Regions from separate parts of the Rahnella selenatireducens genome, predicted to be linked through region 1. Evidence: predicted binding sites of a transcription regulator. Region 1 holds the regulator's gene; each other region holds the start of a gene.
The links. The regulator PurR, encoded in region 1, represses purine synthesis genes. The targets are predictions, from matches to a motif close to CANGCAAACGTTTGCNTG.
Positions count from the first base shown of each region.

Region 1 (7,457 bases):
GGCTGCCTTGAATACCATACCGGTCTTGCGCCTCGCGGTAAGTCATTTCGCCTTTTTCGACCTGTTCGACTACAGCCAATTTAAAGGATAGAGAGTAATCGCGTTGGGTACGTTTAACATATTGGTTCATCACATTTTCCTCAATATACGAGTTAAATGTGTCAACGCTATTTAGGACGGGTCAATACAAATAAAAAGAGCGACATAATGTCGCTCTTTTTTACCGGTAACCCCGGGTCAGGCTGCCGGTATTTCTGAATCGCCCTGAATTACTCTTCAGAGGATTTGTACTTCTCAGCCGTTTCTTTGATCAGCTGTTGCAGTTCACCACGCTGGAACATCTCAACCACGATGTCGCAACCGCCAACCAGCTCACCATCAACCCACAGCTGCGGGAACGTTGGCCAGTTTGCAAATTTTGGCATCTCAGCACGGATATCCGGGTTCTGCAGGATATCAACGTACGCGAAACGCTCGCCGCACGCAGACAGCGCCTGAACGGCCTGTGCAGAGAAACCGCAGCTTGGCAGTTTTGGAGAACCTTTCATGTACAGCAGAATCGGGTTTTCAGAAACTTGCTTCTGAATTTTTTCAATCGTTGGAGTGGTCATTTCTTGCTTCCTCAAGCCGGTACAGGCTGTCACGGTCATTACTCTTCACGCGCAGCACACAGAGACGGTGCGCAATCACAATGCTTTCTATTGTAACGATGGCTGCCACCAGATAAAAACGCCAATTTTTGTGGGGTCTTTCTGAATACTGGCATTTTCCTAAACAATCTTTAGCGCTTGCGTTCAGGCTCACATATTTAAAGATTCATCGAGAATAACATTTTTGCCGTTCGGCGATAATGTCAGATTTGCAAAATCCCATTCTTTAACTTAAATAATAACATGATGAAAAGTGGTTATTTTTTTGACTAAAAATGGCGGTTATTTCGACATAAAAAAAGCTATTAACTTTTTCTCACAATATGATCTAGAATCGAGGCAATTCGTGCTTTTTTGTCTCGTTCTTTTAGGCAATACTCTGACATCCCTGATGTTTAACCCTACCACTCATGGTAACGAAGCTATGCGCTTACTGTTCACGCTTTTTGTGCTGCTCTTTACCCAGCTGTTTCTGAATATGGCTCACGCGTCGCCACAGACTCGTGTTGCTGCCGATCAGCGAAAGAGTCATGTCAACCAGGTCACACCGGAAGAACGCCGAAAGCGAAAAACAGCAGCTGCGAAAACCAGCAAGAAAACCAAAGTCGCGCCGGTTTCAGAACCTAAAACTCAGGAAAAAGTTTCGAAGAAGAAAGTAAAAAGCACCGAACTGGTTAAGCGAAAGACGCCTTCTGAAAAAACAGTAAAAACGACGCGGGCCGAGAGTAAAAAAGAAAAGACACTCAAGACAACGCGGGCTGAGAAAAAAGCAGAGAAAGAAACGAAAAACCGTTCTCTCGCCAAAAACAGCAGTGAAAAGGCCAGTAAAAAAGAAGCGTATGGTCGCCACCGCAAAGGCAAAAAGTTACGTGAAGAAGACAGTAAGCCGATAACGCTCAGCGCAACACACAAAAAACGTTATCAGCATGCGCAGCAAACCGCGATGACCAAGCTGATGCACCAGGTCGGCAAACCTTACCGCTGGGGCGGAACGTCACCGAATACAGGTTTCGATTGCAGCGGACTGGTCTACTACGCATACAAAGATTTGATCCGTATTAAAATGCCCCGCACAGCCAATGAAATGTACCACTTGCGCGATGCGGCTCCGGTCAAACGGGGTGAATTAGAATCCGGCGATCTGGTGTTCTTCCGGATTAATAACCGCGGCGCCGCAGACCATGTCGGTGTTTACGTAGGAAACGGGAAGTTTATCCAGTCACCGCGCACCGGCGAAGACATTAAGATCACCTCACTGGGTGACGATTACTGGCAAGATCATTATGTAGGCGCACGACGGGTAATGACCCCTAAGACAATCCGATAATAAACAATTCGTTAAGTCTGAAGTTTCGCTAATCAGCCATTGAATAGCATTTAACGAAGAGTTTCTGCAGGGAAGAGTATCGGCGGAATGGGTGACTGCGTAAAATTGAAAAGGGCGATTCCTGTTATAGGTAATCGCCCTTTTTTATTGCGGCTTTCGCACAAATCAGTTCATCACTGCGGTAAAGCTGAAAGCAATAATCACGAGCAAAGCGCAGACCGTAGTGATCAAAGAAAATTTCAGGTTGCTGTCCATCAAACCCCCTTACGGATCAAATTGTGGCGTTGGTTTAGCCACACTAAATGTGTGCCAACGCATTTTCTCATAATTCGCATTTAAAATCTTGTGCTGAATCACAGTAGGTTCATGACAATTTTACTTCCACTTTCCTGCATTATAAGTGAAAATTGTCGGTTACCACGCCTGTGTGCCGGTCGATTTCACCCGAGAGCATTTCACGCCTTACTCTGAAGAATCCACCCAACGATTTCACTGCCCTTTTCGAAGTCCGCAGTTAAATCCACGCAAGCAAACGATTAACATAATGCTAACGTGCTGAAACACGTGAGCACAGGAGTCATTTTTTACATGGCAACGATTAAAGATGTCGCAAAGCGCGCTGGCGTTTCCACCACAACCGTGTCGCACGTCATCAATAAAACCCGTTTCGTCGCCGAAGAAACCCGAGCCGCGGTTCTCCTTGCAATCAAAGAATTACACTATTCACCCAGCGCTGTGGCACGCAGCCTGAAGGTCAATAACACAAAAACTATCGGTCTGCTGGCAACGTCCAGTGAAGCGCCCTACTTCGCCGAAGTGATTGAGGCCGTGGAAAACAGCTGTTTCTCAAAAGGCTATACGCTGATTTTGTGTAACTCACACAATAATCTGGAGAAGCAACAGGCCTACCTGCAAATGCTGGCGCAAAAACGCGTCGACGGTTTACTGGTGATGTGCGCGGAATATCCGGACGAATTGCTAAATATGCTTGAAGAATACCGTTCCATCCCGATGGTTGTGATGGACTGGGGCGAAGCGCGTAAGAATTTCACCGACAGCATTATCGATAACGCGTTCGAAGGCGGTTATATGGCCGGACGTTATCTGATTGAACGCGGTCATCGCGATATCGGCGTGATCCCGGGACAGCTGGCGCGAAACACCGGCGGCGGCCGTTTTCAGGGCTTTGTGAAAGCACTGACGGAAGCTAATATTCCTCTTCGTGAAGAGTGGGTCGTTCAGGGCGACTTTGAGCCGGAATCGGGCTATCAGGCCATGCATAAAATTCTGATGCAGAAAAACCGTCCGACGGCCGTATTCTGTGGCGGCGACGTAATGGCAATGGGCGCAATTTGTGCCGCCGATGAACTGGGCCTGCGCGTACCGCAGGATATTTCCGTGATTGGCTACGATAACGTGCGTAACGCGCGCTATTTCTCACCGGCGCTGACGACAGTTCATCAGCCAAAAGAACGTCTGGGCGAAATGGCCTTTACCATGCTGCTGGACAGAATTATCAGCAAACGCGAAGAGTCGCAGACCATTGAAGTGCATCCGAAACTGGTTGAGCGCCGTTCTGTGGCCGACGGCCCGTATCGGGATTACCGCCGTTAATTCTCACTCGACGCCTGCGATGCAGGCGTTTTCTTTTCAGCCGCGCAACCATTCCCGGTTCATCGTTTCCGTATCGCCCATGTATTCCAGCAGCCACGCCAGCGAAGGCGACGGATTGCTCTGATCCCACGTCAGGCAGCACGGGCTGTCGGGGAAGATATTTTCCAGCGACAGTACCTGCAATTTCCGCTGTTCAATCCACGGCGTCACGCGGTGAACCGGCATCATCCCCACACATAAACCTTCGTTCAGACATTCCACCGCACACGTCCAGTCGGGAACCACCAGCCGCCGCTGGTTATCCAGCGTCCAGGTATCGCGTTTCGGCAATGTCCGCGATGTATCTTCCAGGCAAAGCGCAGGATAAGGCCGCAACTGATCGTCATTCAGTATTCCCGACGTCTGCGCCAGCGGATGTTGCACGCTAACCACACAATGCCAGTCCATAAAACCCATATCGCGGAAACTGAACCGCCCTCCGACGGGGATCGCCCGCGTCGCACCGATGGCGACATCTGCCCGCCCGTCGACCAGCGCGTCCCAGACACCGTTAAAGACTTCCGAATGAATGATGAGCTCGGTATCGGGGAAATGGCGGTAGAAATCCAGCACCAGCCGCCGTGTCCGCGCAGGTTTAACGATACGGTCGACGGCCACCCGTAATTCTCCGCGCCAGCCGTTTGCGACCTGCTGACACTGGCGACGGGTAGCTATCATTTTTTTTGTCAGAATCCGTGCTTCATCGACAAAAACTTTCCCTGCGGGCGTCAGAACAACGTCACGGTGTCTGCGCTCAAATAAAGGAACGGCCAGCCATTGTTCAAGCTGGCGCACGGTATAACTGATGGCCGACGGCACGCGGTGCAAATCCTGCGCGGCTGCGCTGAAACTGCCTGTTCGGGCGACGGCGTCCACGACTTCAAGTGCATATTCGGACCACATTGTTTAGCCTTCAATATTTTTGATAGCAGAATGCAAATATTAGCGTTTCACAAGCCTGTTATCCAAGCGTTAAACTCCGCATCCGATATGATTTCTGCGTCAATTCATCTGCACTAAATAAATTAAAGAGACAATAATGAAACCCTCACTTGGATTTATGCTCTATCTTGCCGGGCTGAGCATGCTTGGCTTTTTAGCGACCGATATGTACCTTCCGGCCTTCAGCGCGATGCAAACCAGCCTGATGACCAGCCCGGGCATGATCAGCGCCAGCCTGAGCATTTTCCTGGGCGGCTTTGCCATCGGCCAGTTGGTTTGGGGGCCGCTGTCCGACAAGATCGGTCGCAAACCGGTATTGCTGATCGGCTTAGCGCTCTTTGTCGTCGGTTGTCTGGGCGTACTGTGGGTTGAGAATGTCCGTGCCCTGTTGGCGCTACGTTTCCTGCAAGCTGTCGGCGTCTGTGCTGCCGCCGTCACCTGGCAGGCGCTGGTGGTAGATCGCTTTTCTGCCGATGTTGCTAAAAAAACCTTTGCCAGCATCATGCCGCTGGTGGCGCTTTCCCCCGCGCTTGCCCCTCTGCTGGGCGCATGGGTTCTTAATCATTTTGACTGGGAGGCGATTTTCGTTCTGCTGACCGGCGTAGCCGTTATCCTGCTGATCACCACGTTCACTCTGCGCGAAAAGACACCGGAGGTTCATGCCCCTGAAGATAAAGCCGGTTTCGCGAAGCTTCTTGCTTCGCGGGTTTACAGCGGTAATGTGATGATTTATGCCGCCTGCTCTGCTGGCTTTTTCGCGTGGCTGACCGGTTCTCCATTTATTCTCAGCGACATGGGATATTCGCCGGGCGTGATTGGCCTGAGCTATGTTCCTCAGACCATTGCTTTCCTGCTGGGCGGTTTTGGATGTCGCGTACTGATCAGTAAAACGGATGGGAATAAGATCCTGCCGTGGCTGTTGGCGGGTTATGGCGTCAGTGTTGCGGGTCTGTTCGGCGTAGCTATATTTACTGATGCCGGGCTGATGAGCCTGTTAATTCCGTTCTGTATGATGGCTTTGGTGAATGGCGCGATTTATCCCATTGTTGTCGCAAATGCATTAATGCCATTTACTGCTAATACAGGTAAGGCCGCGGCGTTGCAAAATACCCTGCAGTTGGGTTTGTGTTTCCTCGCGAGTCTGCTGGTTTCCGCATTTATTGTGCAACCACTCATGGCGACAGTCACCACGATGCTGTCTACACTACTGTTGGTAGTTTTAGGCCGCTGGCTGTCACTGCGTCAGGAAGAAGGGCAATCCGGTGAACAGGAACCGGAGCAGAAACAGCAAGCAAGGCATGCGAACTGATCGCAATAATGACCTTAAGTAACAATCACTTAATGGACATTTTCATTCGTCGCGATTAACTATTGAGAATGCCTGCCAGCGAGCCTATACTCAACAAAACCCAATAAAATAGCATTTTTACAATACTTTTATTACATACTTAGCGCCGGCGCGAGGGTCGCGTCACACTATTTATTCTGGTTTATTTTTCAAGGATGATTTTCCTGCACGCCATTTGTGTGCGGGTGTTCTTCTAAATTTCCTCTGTAGGTGTCGAATATCGGACGTGGCGCGAGTCGTCTGTTCTCATAAAGACCTGCACAAATTGCCTTTGCTTTTCCCGGCAGGTTAATAAGTCAGAAGAGAAAGTGATGGAGAAGCTATGAGTTCATCGTGTATAGAAGACCAAAGCATTCAGGACAATCAGTGGTATCGGATAGTCAGTGAATTGCTGGCTACGGCAGACATCCAGGTTAACGGTAATCGCCCTTTCGACCTTAAAGTAAAAAACACTGACTTCTTCAAGCGTGTTTTACAGGAAGGTTCTTTGGGTCTGGGTGAAAGCTATATGGATGGTTGGTGGGAATGTGAGCGCCTTGATATATTTTTCCAGCGTGTTCTCCGTGCAGGTTTGGAAAATAAACTCCCCCACCATTTCAAAGATACACTGCGCATCGCAGCTGCACGCCTAACCAATCTGCAATCCCGCAAACGTGCGTGGATCGTTGGGAAAGAACATTACGATTTGGGTAATGATTTATTCACTCTGATGCTCGACCCATATATGCAATATTCCTGTGGCTACTGGAAAGACGCCACGACGCTTGAAGAAGCGCAGGAAGCTAAACTCAAAATGATCTGCGATAAACTGCAACTGAAACCGGGCCAGCGTTTACTCGATATCGGTTGTGGCTGGGGCGGATTGTCTGAGTTTGCAGCCCGCAATTATGGCGTCAGCGTTGTCGGCGTGACAATTTCTGCCGAGCAACAAAAACTGGCTCAGAAACGCTGCGAAGGCCTGGACGTCACCATCTTGCTTCAGGATTACCGCGATCTTAACGATCAGTTCGATCGCGTTGTTTCTGTCGGCATGTTCGAACATGTGGGTCCAAAAAATTATGACACCTACTTTAATGTCGCCAGACGCAATATCAAACCTGACGGCATTTTCCTGCTGCACACCATCGGTTCTAACAAAACAAATCTGAGTGTCGATCCTTGGATCGATAAATACATCTTCCCGAACGGTTGCCTGCCGTCTGTCCAGCAAATTGCTCAAAACAGCGAGTCATTGTTCGTGATGGAAGACTGGCACAATATCGGCGCAGATTATGACCGTACCCTGATGGCCTGGAATGAACGTTTCCAGAAACACTGGCCAGAACTGGCAGAACGTTACGGCGATCGTTTCCACCGGATGTTTACCTACTATCTGAATGCCTGCGCGGGAGCGTTCAGGGCTCGTGACATTCAGCTCTGGCAAGTTGTGTTCAGTCCGGAAGGTGTGGATGGCGGTATGCGCGTCCCGCGTTAACTCGGACAAGTAATGCTGTGCCATAAAAGCAAAAAACCGGACATGAATGTCCGGTTTTCTTTT
Region 1 covers NZ_JBKEZJ010000001.1:3-7,459, forward strand. Annotated here, with positions in the region: partial or broken gene ACLBVC_RS00005 (IS3 family transposase) at 1-130, opposite strand, end outside; gene ACLBVC_RS00010 (Grx4 family monothiol glutaredoxin) at 270-611, opposite strand; gene ACLBVC_RS00015 (C40 family peptidase) at 1,075-1,977, shown strand; gene cydH (cytochrome bd-I oxidase subunit CydH) at 2,143-2,232, opposite strand; gene purR (HTH-type transcriptional repressor PurR) at 2,566-3,591, shown strand; gene punR (DNA-binding transcriptional activator PunR) at 3,628-4,533, opposite strand; gene punC (purine nucleoside transporter PunC) at 4,670-5,881, shown strand; gene cfa (cyclopropane fatty acyl phospholipid synthase) at 6,243-7,394, shown strand.

Region 2 (7,457 bases), on a different contig from region 1:
GTCACGTTGGGGCGGACGAATAAATCAGCAGGAAGGTGGCATGTCTGCACAACCGGTAGATATTCAAATTTTTGGTCGCTCGTTACGGGTGAATTGTCCGCCAGAACAACAGGAAGCACTGAATCTGGCAGCTGAAGATCTTAATCAGCGGTTGCAAGATCTTAAAGTTCGCACTAGAGTCACCAATACAGAGCAACTGGTTTTCATCGCGGCATTGAACGTATGTCACGAACTTGCTCAGGAAAGGTTGAAAACGCGCGATTACGCATCCAATATGGAACAACGTATCCGGATGCTGCAACAAACCATCGAGCAGGCATTGCTCGAACAAGGCCGGATCTCTGAACGTGAAGGGGCGCCTTTCGAATAACACACGTTGCTGATGTGGCTCGTCACAGGTCAGTCAGAAGCGGTAAAAAATTTCTCTGAGATGTTCGCCAGCGGGCCCGTCCCCTGAGCCGATAATTAGTACCAACAGAATGTGATGATCCGTAATCGGTGCGCATGCTCGGTCCGTCCGAGAAGCCTAAAGATTGCGACAGCACGTTCACCTTGAACCATGGGTTCAAGGGTTACAGCCTGCGACGGCATCTCGGAGATTCCCCTTTCTTTTTGGTACATCCCTTTCTGGTGTTTGTATCTATGTCGCACACTCCTCTTTTTGCTTTTGCCCGACAAAATATCCGTACTGAAATTCGCCAGCGTAGAAAAAATCTGACTGACGGTCAGCAAACACTGTTTGCCCTTCAGGCGGCCGATCAAGTTGCCGCACACCCTAAAATTAAGTCTGCCAGCACGATTTCAGTTTTTCTGTCCTTCGACGGAGAGCTAGATACCACGCCGCTGATTCAGCGCCTGTGGCAGGAAGGAAAAGAGCTTTGTCTGCCTGTGCTGCATCCGTTTTCCCCTCACCATCTGTTATTCCTGCGCTATACGCCTGAAACGCCGTTGGTACTCAATCGTCTTAAAATCCTCGAACCACAACTCGATGTCACACAGGTTTTGCCATTATCTCAGCTGGATATCATCCTGACGCCGTTGGTCGCGTTTGACCGCCACGGACAACGTTTGGGTATGGGTGGCGGGTTTTACGACCGTACGCTGGAGCACTGGCAGGATGACGGGCCGTATCCGATTGGCTTAGCGCATGATTGCCAGCAGGTGGATACCTTGCCGGTTGAACACTGGGATGTGCCTTTACCGCAAGTGATAACGCCGGGCAAAGTGTGGACGTGGTGAAGGCCGGCTGGCTGTTAATACTTCTCTCAGATAATACTCCCCCTCAGAAAATTCCCCTTATACATACCGTTACACGCCGAAACCAATCCCTCACGGACAATAAAATCCGTCATGTCTATTATCTTCTCAACGGCCCCGCAGTGGGGCAGACACATAAACCGATATCTCTGAGGAATTAAACATGAAAAAAGTATTAGCTCTGGTTGTAGCCGCTGCAATGGGTCTGTCTTCTGTCGCTTTCGCTGCCGAAACAACCGCAACACCGGCACCTGCTGCAACTACTACCGCTGCGCCTGCTGCCAAGCACGTAACCAAACACAAGACACATAAGAAAGTTGCCCAGAAAGCGCAGGCTGCTAAAAAACACAAAAAAGCCGCTAAGAAAGCTGCTCCGGTAGCCCAGAAAGCGCAAGCTGCTAAAAAACACGTGAAACACGCTAAGAAAGCTGCTCCGGTAGCCCAGAAAGCGCAGGCTGCTAAGAAACACGTGAAACACGCTAAGAAAGCTGCTCCGGTAGCTCAGAAAGCGCAGGCTGCTAAAAAACACGTGAAACATGCTAAGAAAGCTGCTCCAGCTGTAAAAGCAACACCAGCAGCATAAGAAGTCACCAAGAAGTCTTTGTGAGGTGTTAACTCGCAATTACCAGGACTGCTAAATTTACACCCGGTTCGCCGGGTGTTTTTTTCTCCAGTTTTTATCCTGAGGTACTCCGGATGATGCTGCGCCGCTTCCAGTTCGAAATCACCCTGTCTTCACTGATCGTTTGTGGTCTGGTCAGCCTGTTCTTTTACTTCTGACATTTTCGTGAAGTGCCCTGAGATGGCGCCCGTCATCGGCTCAACGCCTTGAGCAATCTGGCAAACGACTCATCCGGTAAGATCTTCCCGTCTGCGGGAAATGGCACAAAAAAACCGCCTTTCGGCGGTTTATGTTCTGTTGCTGCGCAGGTCTGTCAGTAAAGCAAGCGAGCACGGATCGTGCCCGGAATTGCTTTCATCAGTTGCAGCGCGGTGTTCAGCGTTGTGACATCCGTTTCAGCATCGATAACCACATAACCGACTTCCGGGCTGGTTTGAAGATACTGCGCCGCAATGTTGATGCCCTGCTCCGCGAAAATCTGGTTGATGCTGGTCAGCACGCCCGGACGGTTTTCGTGGATATGCAGCAAACGGCTGGCTTTCTCGGTATGCGCTGGCAGAGAGGCTTCCGGGAAGTTAACCGCAGACAAGGTTGAACCGTTGTCAGAGTATTTCGCCAGTTTACCTGCCACTTCCAGGCCAATGCCTTCCTGCGCTTCCATGGTAGAACCGCCGATGTGTGGCGTCAGCAGAACGTTGTCGAATTCACACAGCGGAGAGTTGAACGGATCGCTGTTGGTCGCCGGTTCTTCCGGGAAGACGTCGATAGCCGCACCGGACAGATGTTTACTGCGCAGCGCATTGCACAGGGCAGGAATGTCGATCACCGTGCCGCGTGAGGCGTTGATCAGCAATGCGCCCGGCTTGATTTGTGCCAGCTGCACTTCGGAAATCATGTTTTTGGTGCCTGGTGTTTCAGGAACGTGCAGGGTCACGACGTCGCTGGTGCTGAGCAATTCTTCCAGAGTCGCAATCGGCTGCGCATTACCCAACGGCAATTTGCTTTCGATGTCGTAATAGAAGACGCGCATCCCCAGGCTTTCCGCCAGAATACCCAGCTGTGTACCGATGTGGCCGTAGCCGACAATACCCAGACGTTTACCGCGCGCTTCAAAAGAGCCGACGGCCAGTTTGTTCCAGATCCCGCGGTGCGCTTTGGCGTTGGCCTCAGGAATGCCGCGCATCATCAGCAACATTTCGCCCAGCACCATTTCGGCGACAGAACGGGTATTGGAGAACGGTGCATTAAAGACCGGAATACCGCGACGGGTTGCCGCTTTCAGGTCAACCTGATTGGTACCGATACAGAAACACCCTACAGCCACCAGTTTTTCTGCTGCCTGGAACACTTCTTCGGTCAGCTGAGTACGCGATCGGAGTCCAACAAAGTGCGCATCACGGATCGATTCTTTCAGCGATTCCGTATCTAAAGCACCTTTGTGAAATTCAATATTGGTGTAACCCGCGGCACGGAGTGTATCAACCGCACTTTGGTGGACGCCTTCCACTAACAAAAATTTAATCTTGTCTTTCTCAAGTGATACTTTTGCCATTTCCCGACCCTATATTTTTTCTGGCTGAATTCGAACTGCTAGGTGACTGCTCACAGTCAACATAACAAAAAATACGCCATCATCAATACAAACGATTGCCTGCCTGACAGCAGAAGGCTCATCGCGCCTGTTGGTTTTCAGCATTTCCTGCTGGTTAAATTTTACAGAGCAAGACGTTCAGGAGGCGTTAGTGAGAAATGTGACATAAGTCACCAAATTAAGGCTTTTGAAGAAAAGATGATTCAGTCAGAAAATTATCATCTTCATAACATTGTGTTATGACAGGGAGATGACTGGCTGCTTTCAGCAAAAGCAGCCAGATCTTCTGCTTATTGATAGGTTACTTCAGTGTGACAGTTTTTACGCCTTCAGAAGTCCCGACCAGCGCAACGTCAGCACCACGGTTAGCGAACAGCCCTACTGTCACCACGCCCGCAATTCCGTTGATCTTATTTTCCATCGCGACTGCATCCAGAATGCTCAGATTATGGACGTCGAGAATGATATTGCCGTTGTCAGTCAGAACGTTCTGGCGGTATTCCGGCAGACCACCGAGTTTCACCAGTTCACGCGCAACGTAAGAACGCGCCATCGGGATGACTTCTACCGGCAGCGGGAATTTACCCAGCACATCGACTTGCTTGGAAGCATCCACAATACAGACGAATTTTTTGGCGATCGCGGCAATGATTTTTTCACGGGTCAGCGCAGCGCCGCCGCCTTTGATCATCTGCATGAAACCGTTGATTTCATCCGCGCCGTCAACGTAAACGTCCAGAGAGTCCACTTCGTTGCTGTCGAAAACGTGAATGCCTAAGCTTTTCAATTTTGCCGTTGAAGCGTCAGAACTGGAAACGGCGCCTTCAATCTGACCTTTGATCGAACCCAGTGCATCGATGAAATGGGCGGCGGTGGATCCGGTTCCGACACCGACGATGGTGCCCGGGGTCACGTAATCCAGTGCGGCCCAGCCGACTGCTTTTTTCAATTCTTCCTGCGTCATAATGGCTTCTCTGTCTGATAACGTAAGTGGCGTGAATACGGAAAAGTGTCGGTGATTATAAAGCATGTGCCGGCAGATTGGGCAGACAAGAGCGTGACCAGATCACACTTATTAAGTGCAATTGGGTTGTAAACGCCCCGATTTTCCTCACCACAAAACCTGACAATCTGTGGCATAGTGTTCGGATAAAATTAAATCCAAGGGACAGAACTCCGATGAAACGCCCGGACTATAGAACGCTACAGGCACTGGACGCGGTGATCCGTGAGCGCGGTTTTGAGCGCGCCGCACAAAAGCTTTGCATCACCCAATCGGCGGTCTCTCAGCGCATTAAACAACTGGAAAATTTGTTCGGCCAGCCTCTGCTGGTGCGCACCGTGCCGCCTCGTCCGACAGAACAGGGGCAGAAATTACTGGCCTTGTTGCATCAGGTGGAATTGCTTGAAGAAGAGTGGCTCGGCAGTGACAGTAACAGCGACAGTAATGATACGCCGCTGCTGCTTTCGCTGGCGGTCAACGCCGACAGCCTGGCAACCTGGTTGTTACCGGCGCTGAAATCTGTGCTGGTCGATTCACCTATCCGCCTGAATTTACAGGTTGAAGATGAAACCCGGACGCAGGAACGTCTGCGCCGCGGTGAAGTGGTCGGCGCGGTGAGTATTCAGCCGCAGCCGCTTCCGAGCTGTCTGGTCGATCAACTTGGCGCACTGGATTACCTGTTTGTCGCTTCCAAACCATTTGCCGATCGGTATTTCCCGAACGGCGTCACCCGTTCCGCGCTGCTGAAAGCGCCGGCGGTTGCGTTTGACCATCTCGACGATATGCATCAGGCGTTCCTGCAACAAAACTTCGATTTGTCACCGGGCAGCGTGCCATGTCATATCGTTAACTCGTCGGAAGCCTTCGTGCAGCTGGCCCGTCAGGGCACGACCTGTTGTATGATCCCGCATCTGCAAATCGAGAAAGAACTGGAAAGCGGCGAGCTTATCGACCTGACGCCGGGCCTGTTCCAGCGCCGTATGCTCTACTGGCACCGCTTCGCACCGGAAAGCCGCATGATGCGTAAAGTCACCGACGCCCTGCTGGCACACGGCCATCAGGTGTTGCGTCAGGACTGATTCCCCCGCTATACAAAACAAAAAACCCGCCGAGGCGGGTTTTTACATGGACGTCTGTCTCTGAATATCTGAAATAATTCGAGTTGCTGGAAGGTGACTGAACGCATCTGCCGCTCGAAGTATGAAAGATATTAACGCTGGAGTTCGAACACCACATCCACCTGATCATCAAAGTGAATGCTTTGCTGTTCATAGGTTTCAGCGGCATCATTTTGCGTTGGTGCGGCGGCAGCTTTAAACATCCGCGCAACCGGCATTGGCTGGTAGTTAGCGACGTGATAACGAATGCTGTAAACCGGCCCCAGCTTGGTGTGGAAACCTTCTGCCAAAGATTTTGCCTGCTGTGTGGCGTTATCAATGGCTTTCTGACGCGCTTCGTCACGGAAACGATCAGGATTTGCCACACCCAGTTCGATAGAACGGATTTCATTCAGGCCGGATTTTAACGCGCCATCCAGCAAATCGTTCAGTTTATCCAGCTGACGCAATGTCACCTGAACCTGACGCACCGCACGGTAGCCTTTCAGCTCTGAACTGCCGTCTTTCAGGTAGTTATATTCCGGCTGCGTGCTGAGATTCGCGGCATTGATGTCTTTCTTTTCAATTCCGTTTTTCTGCAGGAAACCAAAATACTCCGCCACACGATCGTCGGCCTGTTTCTTGGCGCTCGCGGAATCTTTTGCCGATACGCTCACTTCAATCGCCAGCGTCGCGATATCCGGTGTGGCGTCAACGCTTGCCGTACCTGATGTCACCACGTGCGGCCCGGCAGGAACTTCTGCCGCGTGCAACGCCAAAGGTAAAGTCCCTAATCCCAACATCGCTGCTACAGCCAATGCTTTCAGTTTCACAGTGCCTCCATTAATCATCAAAGATCTGGCAATAGTTAATTCATTCAATCCGCAAAACCGTAGCACAAACCGTTACAACAGAAACTAAGATTAGTGACAAAAACCTGTTTTCGGGCAAAAACTCAAAATACGCCGGTCTGACGCGCGAGTTGAATCGCGATCCCCCACATGATGGTGCCGACGATAAAGTTGATGACGCGCTGCACTTTGCCGGTGTTTAACCAGGGCGCGAGTAATGCAGCGAGAATAGCCAGCCCGAAGAACCACAGCACAGAAGCACTGACCGCGCCGAGCGCAAACCACGAACGTTCATCGTGGCTCAGGCTTCCGCCCAGGCTGCCCAATACGACGAACGTATCGAGATAAACATGCGGATTGAGCCAGGTCACCGCCAGCATGCTGACGACAATTTTCCAGCGGCTTTGCTTCGCCACTTCGGCCTGCGCCAGTTCAGGATTTTTGCTGAACGCCGTACGGAACGCACCCCAGCCATACCACAGCAGAAATGCCACGCCGCCCCAGCTCACCAGAGCCAGCAACAACGGCGATTTACTCAGCAGCGCGCTGCCGCCAAATATCCCGCCGCAAATCAGCACGATATCGCTCAGCGCGCATAAAGACGCAATCATCAGATGATACTGACGGCGAATGCCCTGATTCATCACAAACGCATTCTGCGGCCCGAGGGGTAAAATCATTGCGGCGCTCATCGCCAGTCCTTGCAGGAAAATAGCCAGCACGTGAGTATCCTTAAAGAGTAATAACAGAGATTGCGCGCAGTGTAAGGGCTTTGGTGTCATAAGAGGAAATGGATATTTCTAATCGGTCATTAGCCTGGCTTATTTGTGAGAAGCCCGATTTTAAGACACAAAAAAGGCGCCCGCAGGCGCCCGAACAGTAAAAATCTGTAATGCGGTTTATTCTATCACGCCCGCTGTTCTGCCTCTTGGCTGGCATCGGCCACACGGTGCAAATGCACATCCAGTTGCGGGTACGCGATATTGATTTTGTTCTCGTCGAGTGCGCGTTTAAACGCTTCCAGCAAATCCCAGTA
Region 2 covers NZ_JBKEZJ010000012.1:110,652-118,108, reverse strand. Annotated here, with positions in the region: gene zapA (cell division protein ZapA) at 41-370, shown strand; RNA gene ssrS (6S RNA) at 420-603, shown strand; gene ACLBVC_RS18780 (5-formyltetrahydrofolate cyclo-ligase) at 643-1,239, shown strand; gene asr (acid resistance repetitive basic protein Asr) at 1,421-1,840, shown strand; gene serA (phosphoglycerate dehydrogenase) at 2,193-3,431, opposite strand; gene rpiA (ribose-5-phosphate isomerase RpiA) at 3,772-4,434, opposite strand; gene ACLBVC_RS18760 (LysR family transcriptional regulator ArgP) at 4,650-5,552, shown strand; gene ACLBVC_RS18755 (oxidative stress defense protein) at 5,684-6,403, opposite strand; gene argO (arginine exporter ArgO) at 6,526-7,143, opposite strand; gene mscS (small-conductance mechanosensitive channel MscS) at 7,329-7,457, opposite strand, start outside.
Region 2: serA (phosphoglycerate dehydrogenase) is a predicted target of PurR. The motif match lies at 3,516-3,533, and genes of this name have one in related genera.

Region 3 (7,457 bases), on a different contig from region 1:
GCACTACGCCCCGCATAATCTCTAAAAAAAAGGCTTCCCGCAACGTTAGCGGAAAGCCTTTTATGGCAGATTAACGCCGGAAAACCGTTGTGTCAGACTTCTTTTTCGACCAGCAACGCTTCCAGCAAATCGAGATCGTGCAGCAGTTTTTGCAGCGTTTCATTGCTGATTTTCTGGGTTGCGCGCAGATGATAAAGCTCACCGCGCTCGGCACGCAGCGCGGTCAGTCGAAAACGTCGCTCTAAGTTTTCAAGTTTCAGCGCGGTTTCCATATCATCGCGATTCGCCGTCCGCCGTCGCAGTGTCCCTATCACGCGGGAACTGATTTCCTTCAGCGTCTGTTCATCGATGTTTTCTTCGGTATCCGCCGCCAGACGTTCTTCCATCTTATGCAGGCTTTCGATCGCCACTTCGGCGGCCACGGATTTCGCCATGCGCTCTTCTTCACGATAGGTCGTTCCGTCGGCCACGACCACGCCTTTGAGCAGGAACGGCAAGGCAATCACACCGGCAATCAGGGAGAACAAAATGACGCCCGTCGCCAGAAACACCAGCTGATAACGCGACGGGAAGGCCGAACCATCGGCGAGGAACAGCGGAATCGACAGCACACCGGCGAGGGTAATCGCCCCGCGAACACCGGCAAACGACGCGACCCACAGCTCACGCGTACTGTAGCTGCCGAACAGCAACGGTTTCTTTTTCAGGAAGCGGTTACTGAAGTTTTTCATCACCCACAGCCAGACGAAACGCAGGATCAGCAGCGCAAAATAGATAATCCCGACGTCCGCAAACAGGTGCCAGGTGACGATTGACGGATCATGCGTGGCCTGATCAATTGAATTTTCAAGAATGCCCGGCAACTGCAAACCGAGCATGATGAACACCATGCCGTTGAACACGAATTCCAGCATCGCCCAGACGCTGTTCGCGCGCAGACGCATCGCCAGCGGCGCGTTACGGATAATGCCCGACTGGCTGATGGTCATCCCCGCGGCGACCGCGGCCAGAATGCCCGACACGCCGATGTGTTCAGCAATCAGGTAAGACGCGAACGGCAGCAGCAACAGGAAAACGATTTGTGTCGCCGGATCATCGCCGCTCCAGCGGCTCATGATGCGCAGCGATTTACTGTACAGCCACGTCACCGCGACACCCGCCATCAGGCCGCCGATGGCGACTTTGAGAAACTCAACGGTCGCGCCGCCGACGGTGAAAATCATGGTGCCCATCGCCACGGCGATCGCAAATTTGAGTGACACCAGGCCGGACGCATCATTCATCAGCGCTTCACCTTCCAGCACGCCCATGATCGACTTCGGAATGCGGCCCTTGCCCACAATCCCGCCCAATGCCACGGCATCGGTTGGTGACAGCACCGCCGCCAGCGCAAACGCCGCAACCAGCGGAATATCCGGCACCATCATATAAATCAGATAACCGATACCGACGACGGTGAGTAACACCAGCACCAGCGCCAGCCCGAGAATTTCGCGCCCGTGGTGGAGGAATTCACGGGTCGGGGTTTTCCAGCCATCAGCAAACAGCAGCGGCGGGATGAAGAGGACGAGAAACAGTTCCGGATCGAAATCCACATGCAGACCAAAACTCGGCACAGCCAGCACCGCACCGACGGCGATCTGCATTAATGGAAGAGGAACCTGAAACGGCAACATTCTGGTGACGACACCGGAGAGCGACACCACCAGAATCAAAATCAGAATGGTAAAGAAGATTTCCATGCTTTCCTTAGACTCTTGTTTTTATGATTTCAATCAGACGGGGTCTGACACATACAGAGGGAATAGTAGATCAAAAGAGGACATGATTTAAATCGATGCGTGCGGTTGGGGGCTGCGCAGAGCTGTTTAAAAACTAAATTCAAGTTCAAGACCTTGGGTTACCACCCAAACTGGCTTTAAGAGGCGCCTATCGCCGCGCCTCTTAAAAATCTCCGGCTCTTTTACTGCGCGCTACCGCTCGCTGGCTATGTTTCAGGCAAAACAGCTATTGCCGCAAACGCCGCCGCTGCGCGGTACTCTCGTTTCGGGTTCTAACCAGCTCGGAAAAAACTCTCGCCGTTTCTCACCGCTCACTCCACGTCGTTTTGAAAGCGGCTACTGGCTATGCACTTCGGTTGATACATGCAGGCTGATATTGATTTGCTCCTTCCCCTCTCACGAGGGGAAGGCCGGGATGGTGTGTTGGTTTTAGCGACTCAGAGGTTTGCTAAACCCCCTCCCAACCTCCCCCTTCGCAGGGGGAGGAGCGAACCAAATGACTGTAATATATCGATAAAAATTCACCTGACGCTTTCAGAAAGTTTGCCGAGCCAGCGACAGCGCGCAGTAAAAAAAAGCGAGGAGAGTGCAGAGAGGAAAAGCACTTTCCTCTCTGCTCAGTTTCGGCGCGAAAGGCCATGTGATAACCGCACATGAAAAACCGAAATCTCCTCGGTCAGAGTTTGAAAACCGCCCCGAATGCCCGGCCTGGCATTCAGATCGCCCATCCTCCGGCATAAAACACCACTAAGGCGGCAGCGATAACCACCGTTCCGACGTTCAGCTTGCGCCATTCGCCTGAGAAGATACGGCCAATCACCAGCGCGCTGAAGCCCAGCATGATGCCGGTAACGATGTTACAGGTCAGCACGATGAATACCGCGCACAGCAGGCCGGACATCGCGTCGACGAAGTCGTTGAAATCCAGTTTGGTCACGTTGCTGAGCATCAGCAGACCGACGTACATCAGCGCTGGCGCGGTCGCGTAAACCGGAACCAGATAGGACAGAGGAGACAGGAACAACATCAGCAGGAACAGCACGCCAACGACGGTGGCCGTCAGGCCGGTTTTGCCGCCTGCCGCCGTACCCGCCGCGGATTCAATGTAAACCGCCGCCGGAGAAGCGCCGACCAGCGAGGCAAAAATGCTGCTCACCGAGTCCGCCGTCAGGGCTTTGCCGCCGCTGATGATCTGACCGTTTTCGTCGAGCAGGTTTGCCTGCCCGGCGACGGCGCGGATGGTGCCGGTGGCATCAAAGACTGCCGTCATGACCAGCGCCAGAACGCTTGGCAGCACGGCGGCTTTCAGCGCGCCCATGATATCGAGATCGAAAATGACGGATTTACCGTCTGCGCCCGCCAGCGAAGGCATCGCGAACAGGCCCTGATATTTCACCGCAGGGTCGAAAATCAGGCCAACAATGGAAATCGCGATAATCACCAGCAGAATACCGCCGGGAACGCGCAGTTTCTCAAGGCCGAAAATCACCGCCAGACCGAGCAAGGTCATCACAACCGGGAAAGAGGTAAATGCGCCCAAAGCGACCGGTAAACCATCCAGCGGGTTTTTCACTACCAGGCCGACGCCGTTGGCAGCAATTAACAACAGGAACAGGCCGATACCGATACCGGTACCATGCGCAACGCCGGTCGGCAGGTTGCGCAAAATCCACGACCGGATGCCGGTGACCGAGATAATCGTGAACAAAACGCCCATCAGGAATACCGCGCCTAACGCCACCGGTACGCTGATGTGCTGGCCGAGTACCAGACTGAATGCCGTGAATGCAGTCAGGGAAATCGCACAGCCAATCGCCAGCGGCAGATTCGCCCACAAGCCCATCAGCAGCGAGCCAAAACCGGCAACCAGACAGGTCGCAACAAACACCGCGCTTGGCGAAAATCCGGCTTTACCCAGCATGGACGGCACCACAATCACCGAATAAACCATCGCCAGAAACGTCGTTAAACCGGCGATCACTTCCTGACGGACGTTGCTGCCACGCGCACTGATTTTGAAAAATGCATCAAACGGACCTTTTGGCGCAACAGCGCTGCCCGTCTGAGGGTGTTGACTCGACATGGAAAATCCTCTGAATGTCTTTACTGATTAGCCGGCGTGGTCATTATGAATTCGTTTCTGCACGTTCGCTTCCTTACCCGTAGCCTGAAACCGCCGAAATCAGCGTCAGATCTACAAGGCAAACGTTTAACTCACATCGCGTATGGCGGGTCTGAAAAATTAAGCAAACGATTATCCGGCCTTTAAACCCCACATTTCAACTACGTTCGAAGACAATTTACCGTTGTCCGGTCAATAAAAACGCGGTTGTGATGTAAATTCAGCCGGCTGGCGATTTGCTGTGCGGTATCGGTTGCGCATCTGCGTTTTTGGCGACCACAAAAGGGAAAAGAAAAACGGGGAAAACAGGATTATTTAGTGAGTTTATAATATTGCGCCCGTGATGACATTCGCTCCTCGTCCGGGCGCAACAAAATAACTCCGGACTTAACGCAATATCGTGAAAGGTCCGCCGTTTTCCAGCACCTTCTGATAAGCCGGACGCGCGGTCACATTTGATAACCATGCATTTAAGTGTGGGTATTGTCCGAGTCCGGCGCGGGCATTGATAGCTTCTATCGGGAAGCTCATCTGAATATCTGCCGCGCTGAACTGATACCCGGCGAAATAAGGATGGATGGCAAGGTGTTTCTCCAGATAATCCATATGGGTATAAATTTGTTTATCCAGATAGTTTTTCTGCACGCCCTTCCCGATTGCGCCCGCCAGCGGACGGATAAGCCACGGCATCGGCGGTTTGCCTAAGCGGCTGAAAATCAGTTTCATTACCAGCAACGGCATCAGCGAACCTTCCGCATAATGCATCCAGTAACGGTATTGCTGACGCTCAGCGAAGGCCGACGGCTTCAGCGTACTGTCTTCATCATAAACTTCCTGCAAGTATTCAATGATAGCGCCGGACTCCGCGAGGATCAGCCCGTTGTCTTCCAGCACCGGCGATTTACCCAGAGGATGGACTTTTTTCAGCGCAGCGGGTGCCAGCATCGACTTTTTATCCCGCTGATATTGCTGAATTTCGTAAGGAACGCTCAGTTCCTCCAGCATCCATAAGATTCGCTGTGAACGTGAATTATCCAAATGATGCACTGTGATCATAAATATTTCCCACCCTGTTTCATTTAATTATTTGTTAACTATAGACAAGGCCTGAAAAGCCGGATCATATTCATTTAAAAACCTTGATGTTTCTCAGGTTTATTAACAGACAGAGGAGACGGGAAATTATTTTCATTTGATTAAAATTACTTACGGATTAATCTTAATTACACGAAAAAAATTATCGTAACTTCATTCGCCTTTAATAAATCTTAATGCCATTATCGCCGAATCCAAAATAGCCCCCCCTGCCTCCGTGGAGCCTTACATGTTTTCCAGTAATTACAACAATGTGCTTGTAATGTTTTCGTTCATTGTTGCAATGCTTGCCTCTTATACCGCGCTTGATATGGCTGGCCGGGTTGCCACGACAGAGGGAAAGGCTTCCCGTCTCTGGTTAAGTGGAGGTGCCATTGCGATGGGCATCGGGATTTGGTCCATGCATTTTATCGGCATGCTGGCCTTTAATTCCGCAATGCCAATGGGTTATGACCCCTTTATCACGCTGCTTTCTATGCTGATCGCCATTATTTCTTCAGCATTCGCGCTGTGGCTGGTCTGCCTGCCACACTTACCGACGCGGCGTTTACTGGCTGGCGCATTGCTGATGGGCGGCGGAATTTCCGCCATGCATTACACCGGCATGGCGGCCATGCTGATGATGCCACCGATTATTTATGATTACCGCTGGGTGGCATTGTCCGTTGTTGTGGCGATTGTCGCGTCGGGCGCGGCCTTGTGGATGGCGTTTCATCTGCGCCAGCAATCTCCGAACGTGCGGTTGTTGCGCATCAGCGCGGCGGTAATCATGGGCACGGCGATTGTCGGTATGCATTACATCGGTATGGCGGCGGCAGTGTTCCCGATGGACAGCCACAGTATGGCGGCGTTCAGCGGTGTGGATAACAACTGGCTGGCGCTGCTGGTGATTGTGGTAACGCTGGCGATTCTGGCGATCACGCTCATTATTTCAATTCTCGATGGCCGCATGCAGGCACGCACTTCCATTCTGGCGTCGTCGCTGGCCCAGGCAAACCGCGAACTGACGCAGCTGGCGCTGCACGACAATCTCACCCGCCTGCCAAACCGTTTGTTGCTGGAAGACCGCCTCGGGCAAGCCTTCCAGAAGGCCTCGCGCGCTGAATCTCAGTTTGCCGTGCTGTTTCTCGATCTTGACGGGTTTAAGGCAGTCAATGACGCGTTTGGCCACCATATCGGTGATCAGCTGCTGATCTCGGTGACGGAGCGCCTGCAATCTCAGCTGCGTGCGACGGATACGCTCGCGCGTCTGGGCGGCGATGAATTTGTGCTGCTGGTGGAAATAACCGAACCGACCGATGCGTCGCAACTGGCCGACCGGCTGGTACATCTGATTGCGCGACCGTTCTACGTTTCCCGCTACGAACTGCTGGTGTCCGCCAGCATCGGCATTGCGGTATATCCGGGCGACGGCGAAAATGAGCGCGAACTGATGCTCAACGCCGATGCCGCGATGTATCACACCAAAAACTCCGGCCGCAACGGCCACAGTTTCTTCCAGCCGTCGATGAACGCCAACGCGCAAAATCAGTTACAGATGCTCAATGATCTGCGCCTGGCGATTGAACACCACGAGCTGCGTTTGCATTATCAGCCGAAATTTATTGCGCCTTACGGGCCGGTCAGCGGATTCGAAGCGCTTTTGCGCTGGGAGCGCAACGGTACGACCCTCAGCCCGGACGTCTTCCTGCCGCTGGCGGAAAAAACCGGTCTGATCATTCCTATTGGCGAATGGGTGCTGAACGAAGCATGCAGGCAACTGCGTGAATGGCATCTTGCCGGTCACACTAACTGGACCGTGGCCGTGAACCTTTCCACTTTGCAATTTGAGCAGGCTAATCTGGTAGAAATGGTCATCGGTACCGTCGAACGCCATCAGATCCCGCCGGAAATGCTGACGCTGGAAGTCACTGAAACCACGGCGATGCGCAACCCGGACGTCAGCGTGGAAATCCTCGAGCGCCTGACGCAATACGGCGTCAAAGCGTCCATTGATGATTTCGGTACCGGCTACTCCAGCCTGCTGTATCTGAAACGCCTGCCGGCCAGTGAACTGAAAATCGACGGCGCGTTTATCAACGATCTGATTGCAGGCAGTGAAGATGCCAGCATCGTTTCGGCGATTATCGCGCTGGGCCAGACGCTGAATCTGAAAGTCGTGGCCGAAGGCGTGGAAACCATCCAGCAGCAGGATTTCCTGACGCAGCTGGGCTGCGACACGTTACAGGGCTATCTGCTGGGGCGTCCGATGACACCGCAACAGATTGCCCAACATCCCGATTCTGACTGGGAACCTCAGCTCAAAATCATCGATAAAGTCTGACGCTGTTCTGCGCTAAAGTGCCACCGTGCGGAAAAAACGCACGGCATTGCGCAACTCGAGACTCTGTTCCGTCAGGGATTGCGCAGCGGCAGCCGCCTGTTCAACCAGCGCCGCATTCTGCTGTGTGACCCGATCC
Region 3 covers NZ_JBKEZJ010000011.1:22,693-30,149, reverse strand. Annotated here, with positions in the region: gene ACLBVC_RS17510 (Na+/H+ antiporter) at 93-1,742, opposite strand; gene ACLBVC_RS17505 (NCS2 family permease) at 2,497-3,864, opposite strand; gene ACLBVC_RS17500 (glutathione S-transferase family protein) at 4,291-4,959, opposite strand; gene ACLBVC_RS17495 (putative bifunctional diguanylate cyclase/phosphodiesterase) at 5,228-7,321, shown strand; gene ACLBVC_RS17490 (methyl-accepting chemotaxis protein) at 7,334-7,457, opposite strand, start outside.
Region 3: ACLBVC_RS17505 (NCS2 family permease) is a predicted target of PurR. The motif match lies at 3,980-3,997, and genes of this name have one in related genera.

Region 4 (7,457 bases), on a different contig from region 1:
GAACAACTGGTGCTGGAAAATAATTTAGCCGATACCCGCCGTAAGCTGGAAAACCTGACCGATATCGAGCGTCAGCTTTCCTCGCGTAAGCAGATCCAGGGCGATCTGCCGGACAACGACGCGACCTCGTCGTCAAAACCGGCGACCGGATCCACGGTGAAACCGGCAGAAACTTACGTGCCGCCTCCAAAGGAGTCGAACGCCAAATGACGATACGTAAAGCAGCAAGTTTATTACTGGTGGACGACGATCCCAGCCTGTTAAAGCTGCTGGGCATGCGTCTGACCAGTGAAGGTTTTCGTGTCACAACTGCCGAAAGCGGGGCTGAAGCGTTGCGCGTATTGCATCGCGAACGAATCGATCTGGTGCTGAGCGATTTACGCATGGATGAAATGGATGGCATGGCGCTTTTTGCTGAGATCCAGAAATTTCAGCCGGGAATGCCGGTCATTATTCTGACGGCGCACGGCTCAATTCCCGACGCGGTTGCCGCCACGCAGCAGGGGGTTTTCGGGTTTCTCACCAAACCGGTCGACCGCGATGCGCTATATAAAGCCATTGATGAAGCGCTGGCGCAGTCCAGCCCGTCGGTGGATGAAAGCTGGCGCGAGTCGATTGTGACCCGTAGTCCGCTGATGTTGCGTCTGCTGGAGCAGGCCAATATGGTCGCGCAGTCCGATGTCAGCGTGCTGATTAATGGCCAGAGCGGCACGGGTAAAGAAGTGCTTGCGCAGGCGATCCACGGTGCCAGCCCGCGCGGAAAGAATGCGTTTATCGCTATCAACTGCGGCGCGCTGCCGGAACAGTTGCTGGAATCTGAATTATTCGGCCACGCCAAAGGCGCGTTTACCGGTGCGGTCAGCAGCCGTGAAGGGCTGTTCCAGGCGGCGAACGGCGGAACGTTGTTTCTCGATGAAATCGGCGACATGCCGCTGTCATTGCAGGTCAAACTGTTGCGCGTTTTGCAGGAGCGCAAAGTCCGTCCGCTGGGCAGCAATCAGGATATCGACGTCGATGTGCGCATTATCTCTGCCACGCACCGCGATTTGCCGAAAGCGATGGAGAAAGGCGAGTTCCGTGAAGATCTGTTTTATCGTCTGAACGTCGTGAGCCTGAAATTGCCGACGCTGAGCGAAAGGGCGGAAGATATTCCGCTGCTGGCAAACCATCTGCTTCGCGTGGCGGCGCAGCGGCACAAGCCGTTCGTCCGCAGTTTTTCCACCGATGCGCTGAAACGGCTGATGGCGGCGAGCTGGCCGGGCAATGTGCGTCAGCTGGTGAACGTGATCGAGCAATGCGTAGCGCTGACTTCCGCGCCGGTCATCAGTGAGGCACTGGTGCAGCAGGCGCTGGAAGGCGAGAACACCGCATTGCCAACTTTTGCTGATGCGCGAAACCAGTTCGAGCTGAATTATTTGCGTAAGCTCTTGCAGATAACCAAAGGCAATGTGACACAAGCGGCGCGTATCGCCGGGCGTAACCGCACCGAATTTTACAAGTTGCTTTCCCGCCACGAGCTGGAAGCCACGGATTTTAAAGAGTAACGTGAATTTACTTTCAGCGGCATCGGGTACATTCCTGCCGCTGAACTATGATACCTTTAGCGCCTTCGCATGCTCCGGCATCCGAAACCAGACTGTGAACCATGCTGCCGCTCAGGAAGGCGGAGAGCAAACGAATGATTATAAGGGTCCGCCATGAAAAAGATTGATGCGATTATCAAGCCATTCAAACTCGACGACGTCCGCGAAGCACTGGCTGAAGTTGGGATCACCGGGATGACTGTGACCGAAGTAAAAGGTTTTGGTCGTCAGAAAGGTCATACCGAACTGTACCGTGGTGCGGAATACATGGTCGATTTCCTGCCAAAAGTAAAAATCGAGATTGTTGTGGCAGATGACATCGTGGATACCTGTGTTGAAACTATCATGACCACCGCGCAGACCGGCAAAATCGGCGACGGCAAAATCTTCGTGTTCGACGTGGCGCGCGTAGTCCGTATCCGCACCGGCGAGCAGGACGAAGAGGCTATCTGATTTTATTCAGAGTCTGAAACAGAAAAGGCTGACATTGCGTCAGCCTTTTTACTTTTCAGCGCGAGTATTCTCAAAGTCAGATGACTTTATGCGGGCCGAAACATTCGTAGTGAATGTTGGCTTCCGCAATGCCCAGTGCCAGCAGTTGTTTTGCAGCAAACTGCATGAAGCCCACCGGACCGCACAGGTAGAAGTGCATTGCCGGATCGGTCAGTTTTTCGCTGACTTTGCTCAGATCCATCAGCCCCTGATACTGGAAATCTTCACCGGGTAAATCGCTTGTCAGCGGCTGATTATACCAGACATGGCTTTCCAGCTGCGGAAGTTGTGTCTGCGCGCTTTTCACTTCACCGGCAAACGCATGAACCGCGCCATTTTCGGCGGCGTGCAGCCACTGAACCGGCGCTTTATGGCCGCGCTGCGCCAGCGTGCTGAGCATGCCTAACATCGGCGTCTGACCGACACCAGCGGAAATCAGCGCGACCGGCGTGGTTTCGCTGACATCCATGAAGAAATCACCGTGCGGCGCGGCAAGGTGAATAATATCGCCCGGCAGCGCAAAGTTATGCAGGAAATTAGAAACCGCGCCCTGACCTTCACGTTTTACTGCGATGCGGTACGTTTTACCGTTCGGTGCTTGTGTCAGGGAATACTGACGAATTTCCTGATTTTCCAGGGAAGCATCGCGGATATAAACCGCCAGATATTGCCCCGGCTGGAAATCTGCCACCGGCTTGCCATCAGCGGGTTCCAGCAGGAAAGAGGTAATCAGTTCGCTTTGCGGCTGTTTTTCCACAATGCGGAATTCACGGGTGCCGCTCCATCCACCGGTTTTTTCGGCGCTTTCTTTATAGATTTCTGCTTCACGATTGATAAAAACGCCCGCCAGCACGCCGTAGGCTTTGCCCCACGCCTCCAGCACTTCCTGACCGGGACTGAACATTTCATCCAGCGTTGCCAGCAGGTGTTCACCGACAATGTTGTACTGTTCCGGCTGAATGATAAAACTGGTGTGTTTCTGCGCGATACGTTCCACGGCGGGTAAAAGCGCCGCCAGATTTTCGAGATTCGCCGCATAAGCGCAGATGGCATCAAACAGTGCCTGACGCTGATCGCCATTGCGCTGGTTGCTCATATTGAAGATGTCTTTAAGCTCGGGATTGTGCGCGAACATGCGATCGTAGAAATGAGCCGTCAGTTTCGGGCCGGTTGCCGCGAGCAAAGGAATGGTGGATTTAACGGTTGCGATAGTTTGTGCATCTAGCATAGTGAACTCCTTCCCCTTCGTCCTTGAAACTGCCGCAGCTCCAATGACTTTAAGGTTATTTAGAATGAAAAATTATAACATGTATTTTACATGCATCTTATATAAACCCACAATTTCTGTAAACACCCCCAAAAGGGGTAGGGCTATTTTCCGGTGAGCGGTATCTCACAAAGCTGAAATTTGACCATGTTCAGGTGAATAAAATTCCCTTGATTATGGGCAGAGGTTCGCAGATCAAAGCCTTGCTGCATCTGGAGCCAATCGTTTGCTTAAAAACCTGAAACTGACCCTATCCGAAGGCGGCCTAAACATTTACACTGTTGCGCAGAACCCGGAAGGGGCGTTTATTTTTAGTTTGTTGAGTCAGGAGATGCGGATGTTAAAGCGTGAAATGAACATTGCCGATTATGATGCTGAGCTGTGGGCAGCAATGGAAAAAGAAGTTGTTCGTCAGGAAGAACATATCGAGCTGATTGCGTCAGAAAACTACACCAGCCCGCGCGTTATGCAGGCTCAGGGTTCGCAGCTGACCAACAAATATGCCGAAGGCTATCCGGGCAAACGTTATTACGGTGGTTGTGAGTACGTCGACATCGTTGAACAACTGGCTATCGACCGTGCAAAAGAATTGTTCGGTGCTGATTTCGCTAACGTTCAGCCACATTCCGGCTCACAGGCTAACTTCGCGGTTTACACCGCACTGCTGCAACCGGGCGACACCATTCTGGGGATGAACCTCGGCCACGGTGGTCACCTGACGCACGGCTCGCCGGTCAACCTGTCCGGTAAACTGTATAACGTGGTGCCTTACGGCATCGACGAAAGCGGCGACATCGACTATGACGACGTTAAACGTCAGGCCGAAACACACAAACCAAAAATGATCATCGGCGGCTTCTCAGCCTTCTCCGGTATCGTTGACTGGGCAAAAATGCGCGAAATCGCAGACAGCGTTGGCGCGTACTTCTTCGTCGACATGGCACACGTTGCCGGTCTGATTGCTGCGGGTGTTTACCCGAACCCGGTTCCACATGCACACATCGTTACCACTACCACGCACAAAACGCTGGCTGGCCCACGCGGCGGTCTGATTCTGGCGAAAGGCGGCAGCGAAGAGTTCTACAAAAAACTGAACTCCGCTGTCTTCCCTGGCGGCCAGGGTGGCCCGCTGATGCACGTGATTGCCGGTAAAGCGGTAGCACTGAAAGAAGCGATGGAACCTGAGTTCAAAGCGTACCAGCAACAGGTTGCTAAAAACGCGCAGGCGATGGTTGCTGTGGTTCTGGATCGTGGCTACAAAGTGGTTTCCGGTGGTACGCACAACCACCTGTTCCTGATGGATCTGGTCGATAAAAACCTGACCGGTAAAGAAGCCGATGCTGCTCTGGGCCGCGCGAACATCACCGTGAATAAAAACAGCGTGCCAAACGATCCGAAGAGCCCGTTCGTCACCTCTGGTGTACGTATCGGTACGCCTGCTGTTACCCGTCGCGGCTTCAAAGAGGCTGAAGTCCGTGAACTGGCTGGCTGGATCTGTGACGTGCTGGACAACGTGAACGACGAAGCAACTATCGAACGCGTTAAACAGAAAGTTCTCGATATCTGTGCACGCTTCCCGGTTTACGCATAATATTTGCGGAGCCGTTAAGCTGCTAAAACCCGCTCCGGCGGGTTTTTTTATGGGCATGTATCAGAATTTGTGAGCTGGCAGACATTATGGGAGTCAGAGTTCGTCTGCGGATTGCTAGCGATTGTGAGCTTTGTCAAAGTATTGGCCTCACACCGGAGGATTTATGGAATTGCGTTCCACGCGCTGGCTTGCACTCAGTTATTTCACTTATTTTTTCAGTTACGGCATTTTTCTTCCCTTCTGGGGCTTATGGCTAAAAGGTGAGGGAATCTCCTCCGAAAGCATCGGCCTGTTGCTCGGTGCCGGTTTAGTCGCCCGTTTTCTCGGCACGTTAATTATTTCTCCGTCGATTAAAGACCCGTCTCATCTCATCACCGGGCTGCGTATTCTTGCGTTGCTCACGCTGGCGTTTGCCGTCGGGTTCTGGTTTGGGAACGGCTGGGCGTGGCTGATGATCAACATTGCCGGTTTTAGCTTGTTCTTCGGGCCGTTAGTGCCGCTGACCGATGCATTAGCGGGTACGCTGCAACGCCAGATCAATATGGATTACGGCAAAGTGCGCGTCTGGGGATCGATTGCCTTCGTCATCGGTTCTGCGGTCACCGGCAAACTGGTTGAGGTTTACGGCCATAACGCGATTTTGTATACGCTGACGGCGGGTATCGCGGCGATGCTGCTCGGCATGCTATTGCGCCCGAGCGTGAAGCCGGTGGGTGTACCGCGCGAAAACGGTGCGCCGACCATTTCGTGGAAAGCGTTGCTGGGCGAAAAGCCGGTCTGGCGGTTCCTGTTGTGCGTCACGTTATTGCAGGGGGCGCACGCGGCTTATTACGGATTCAGTGCGATTTACTGGCAGGACGTCGGCTATTCCTCAACGACCATCGGCTATTTATGGTCGCTGGGCGTGGTGGCGGAAGTTCTGGTCTTTACCTTCAGCCATCAGCTTTTCCGGCGCTGGTCGGCGCGGGATTTGCTGTTGTTGTCGGCGGTGTGTGGCGTTGTCCGATGGGGCATGATGGGCGAATTTACCGCGCTGCCGTGGCTGATCGTGATTCAGATCCTGCACTGCGGCACGTTCACCGTTTGTCATCTGGCAGGTATGCGCTTCATCGCTTCACGCCCGCGCGATCAGGTGATCCGGTTGCAGTCGGTTTATTCCGCGCTGGCGATGGGAGGCGGCGTGGCCATTATGACGATGGTTTCCGGCTTCCTGTTCGAACATCTTCACGCCGGATTATTCTGGGTGATGGCGGTGCTGGCGGTTCCGGCGATTTTCCTGCGTCCGAACGTCACACCTACAGCACCGGCTGAGACAGCCAGCTAGGGAGCTTCGAGCAGCGAGCGGATACGTTTTCGCTGCTCTTTCGCCAGCGGCAGTTGAGTGTGGATGACTAAAGGATCGGCGTCGGTGCTGCGGATGGCGTAAGGCGTGACAATCATCGCCACGCCGCCCGGCGCGCCGAACTGATAAAAATCCGCCAGCGTCTGATATTTGATATTGAGCGGCAGCAGCGTGGCTTCACGCAGTTGCTGCTCGACTGCTTCTTCCAGTTGCGGATTGTCATGCGTCAGCAGCAAAATCTGTTTTTCCTGCAAGGCATTTCCCTGCATCAGCCAGGCGCCAAACGTAATCGCCGCCAGCCCGATTTCATCTTCTGAAAGACTGATCAGATATTCATGTTCAAACCCTTTCAGCGCTTCGCGCGTGGTGCGCACCAGACGCGGATACATCCGGTTCACTTCTTCCTGCATCAGGTTATCGATACCAATACCGAAATGGCAGCGCTCTATGGCCGGGCCGAGATGGGCGAAAAGCTGGCCGACCAGCCCTTCGTAGCTGCTGAATTTCATGCCGGCGATTTCCTGAAAGCGCGCCACCATATTCTCAATTTCCAGCAGGAGACGCTGATCTTCCGTCGAACCGGAACTCTGGTAACTGTGGTTTTTTAACATGCGCAGCATCAGGGTAAAAAATTCGCACTCGCAGTCATCCAGCAAACCGTTACTAAGGCTTTGCAGTTGAACAAAAATTTCACGTGCCGCCGCGAACTCCGGTTTTTCCCGCAGCCAGCGGCGCTGTTGTTCCGTGAAATTTAAGCCGGTGGGCTGGTCGTTTTGCCATAAACAATACTGGAGGCAAATCTGCATCAGCTGGCGATCGTGCTGGCTGAGCGCTTTCGGCAGCAGCGACGAACAGTCTTCGATCACGACGCCGAGAATGTCATTTCTCAGCGCCACCTTCGGGCAGGTCTGGCCGTCAAAGGCGATGTGCAGCCACGGGATAAAATGGCGGGAGACGAAATCAGGAGAAATGCGCAATGTGCGGCGTAGTCCCTGAAACAGGCAAAGACGCTGGGCGAGCTGCTCGCCCTGGATCCGGCACTCTTTTTCGCTGTACTGCAACACATCCAGATGGTGGATCCGTTGGATTTCGCAGGTGACTTCGGCGAGATCTTCCCATGTCGTACTTAACCCAACGCCGTTTATTTCGCTGATGATCTCCAGTTGAACCGCCGTCAGCGGC
Region 4 covers NZ_JBKEZJ010000013.1:106,509-113,965, forward strand. Annotated here, with positions in the region: gene qseG (two-component system QseEF-associated lipoprotein QseG) at 1-210, shown strand, start outside; gene glrR (two-component system response regulator GlrR) at 207-1,544, shown strand; gene glnB (nitrogen regulatory protein P-II) at 1,698-2,036, shown strand; gene hmpA (NO-inducible flavohemoprotein) at 2,113-3,303, opposite strand; gene glyA (serine hydroxymethyltransferase) at 3,680-4,933, shown strand; gene ACLBVC_RS19590 (3-phenylpropionate MFS transporter) at 5,097-6,257, shown strand; gene csiE (stationary phase inducible protein CsiE) at 6,254-7,457, opposite strand, start outside.
Region 4: glyA (serine hydroxymethyltransferase) is a predicted target of PurR. The motif match lies at 3,558-3,575, and genes of this name have one in related genera.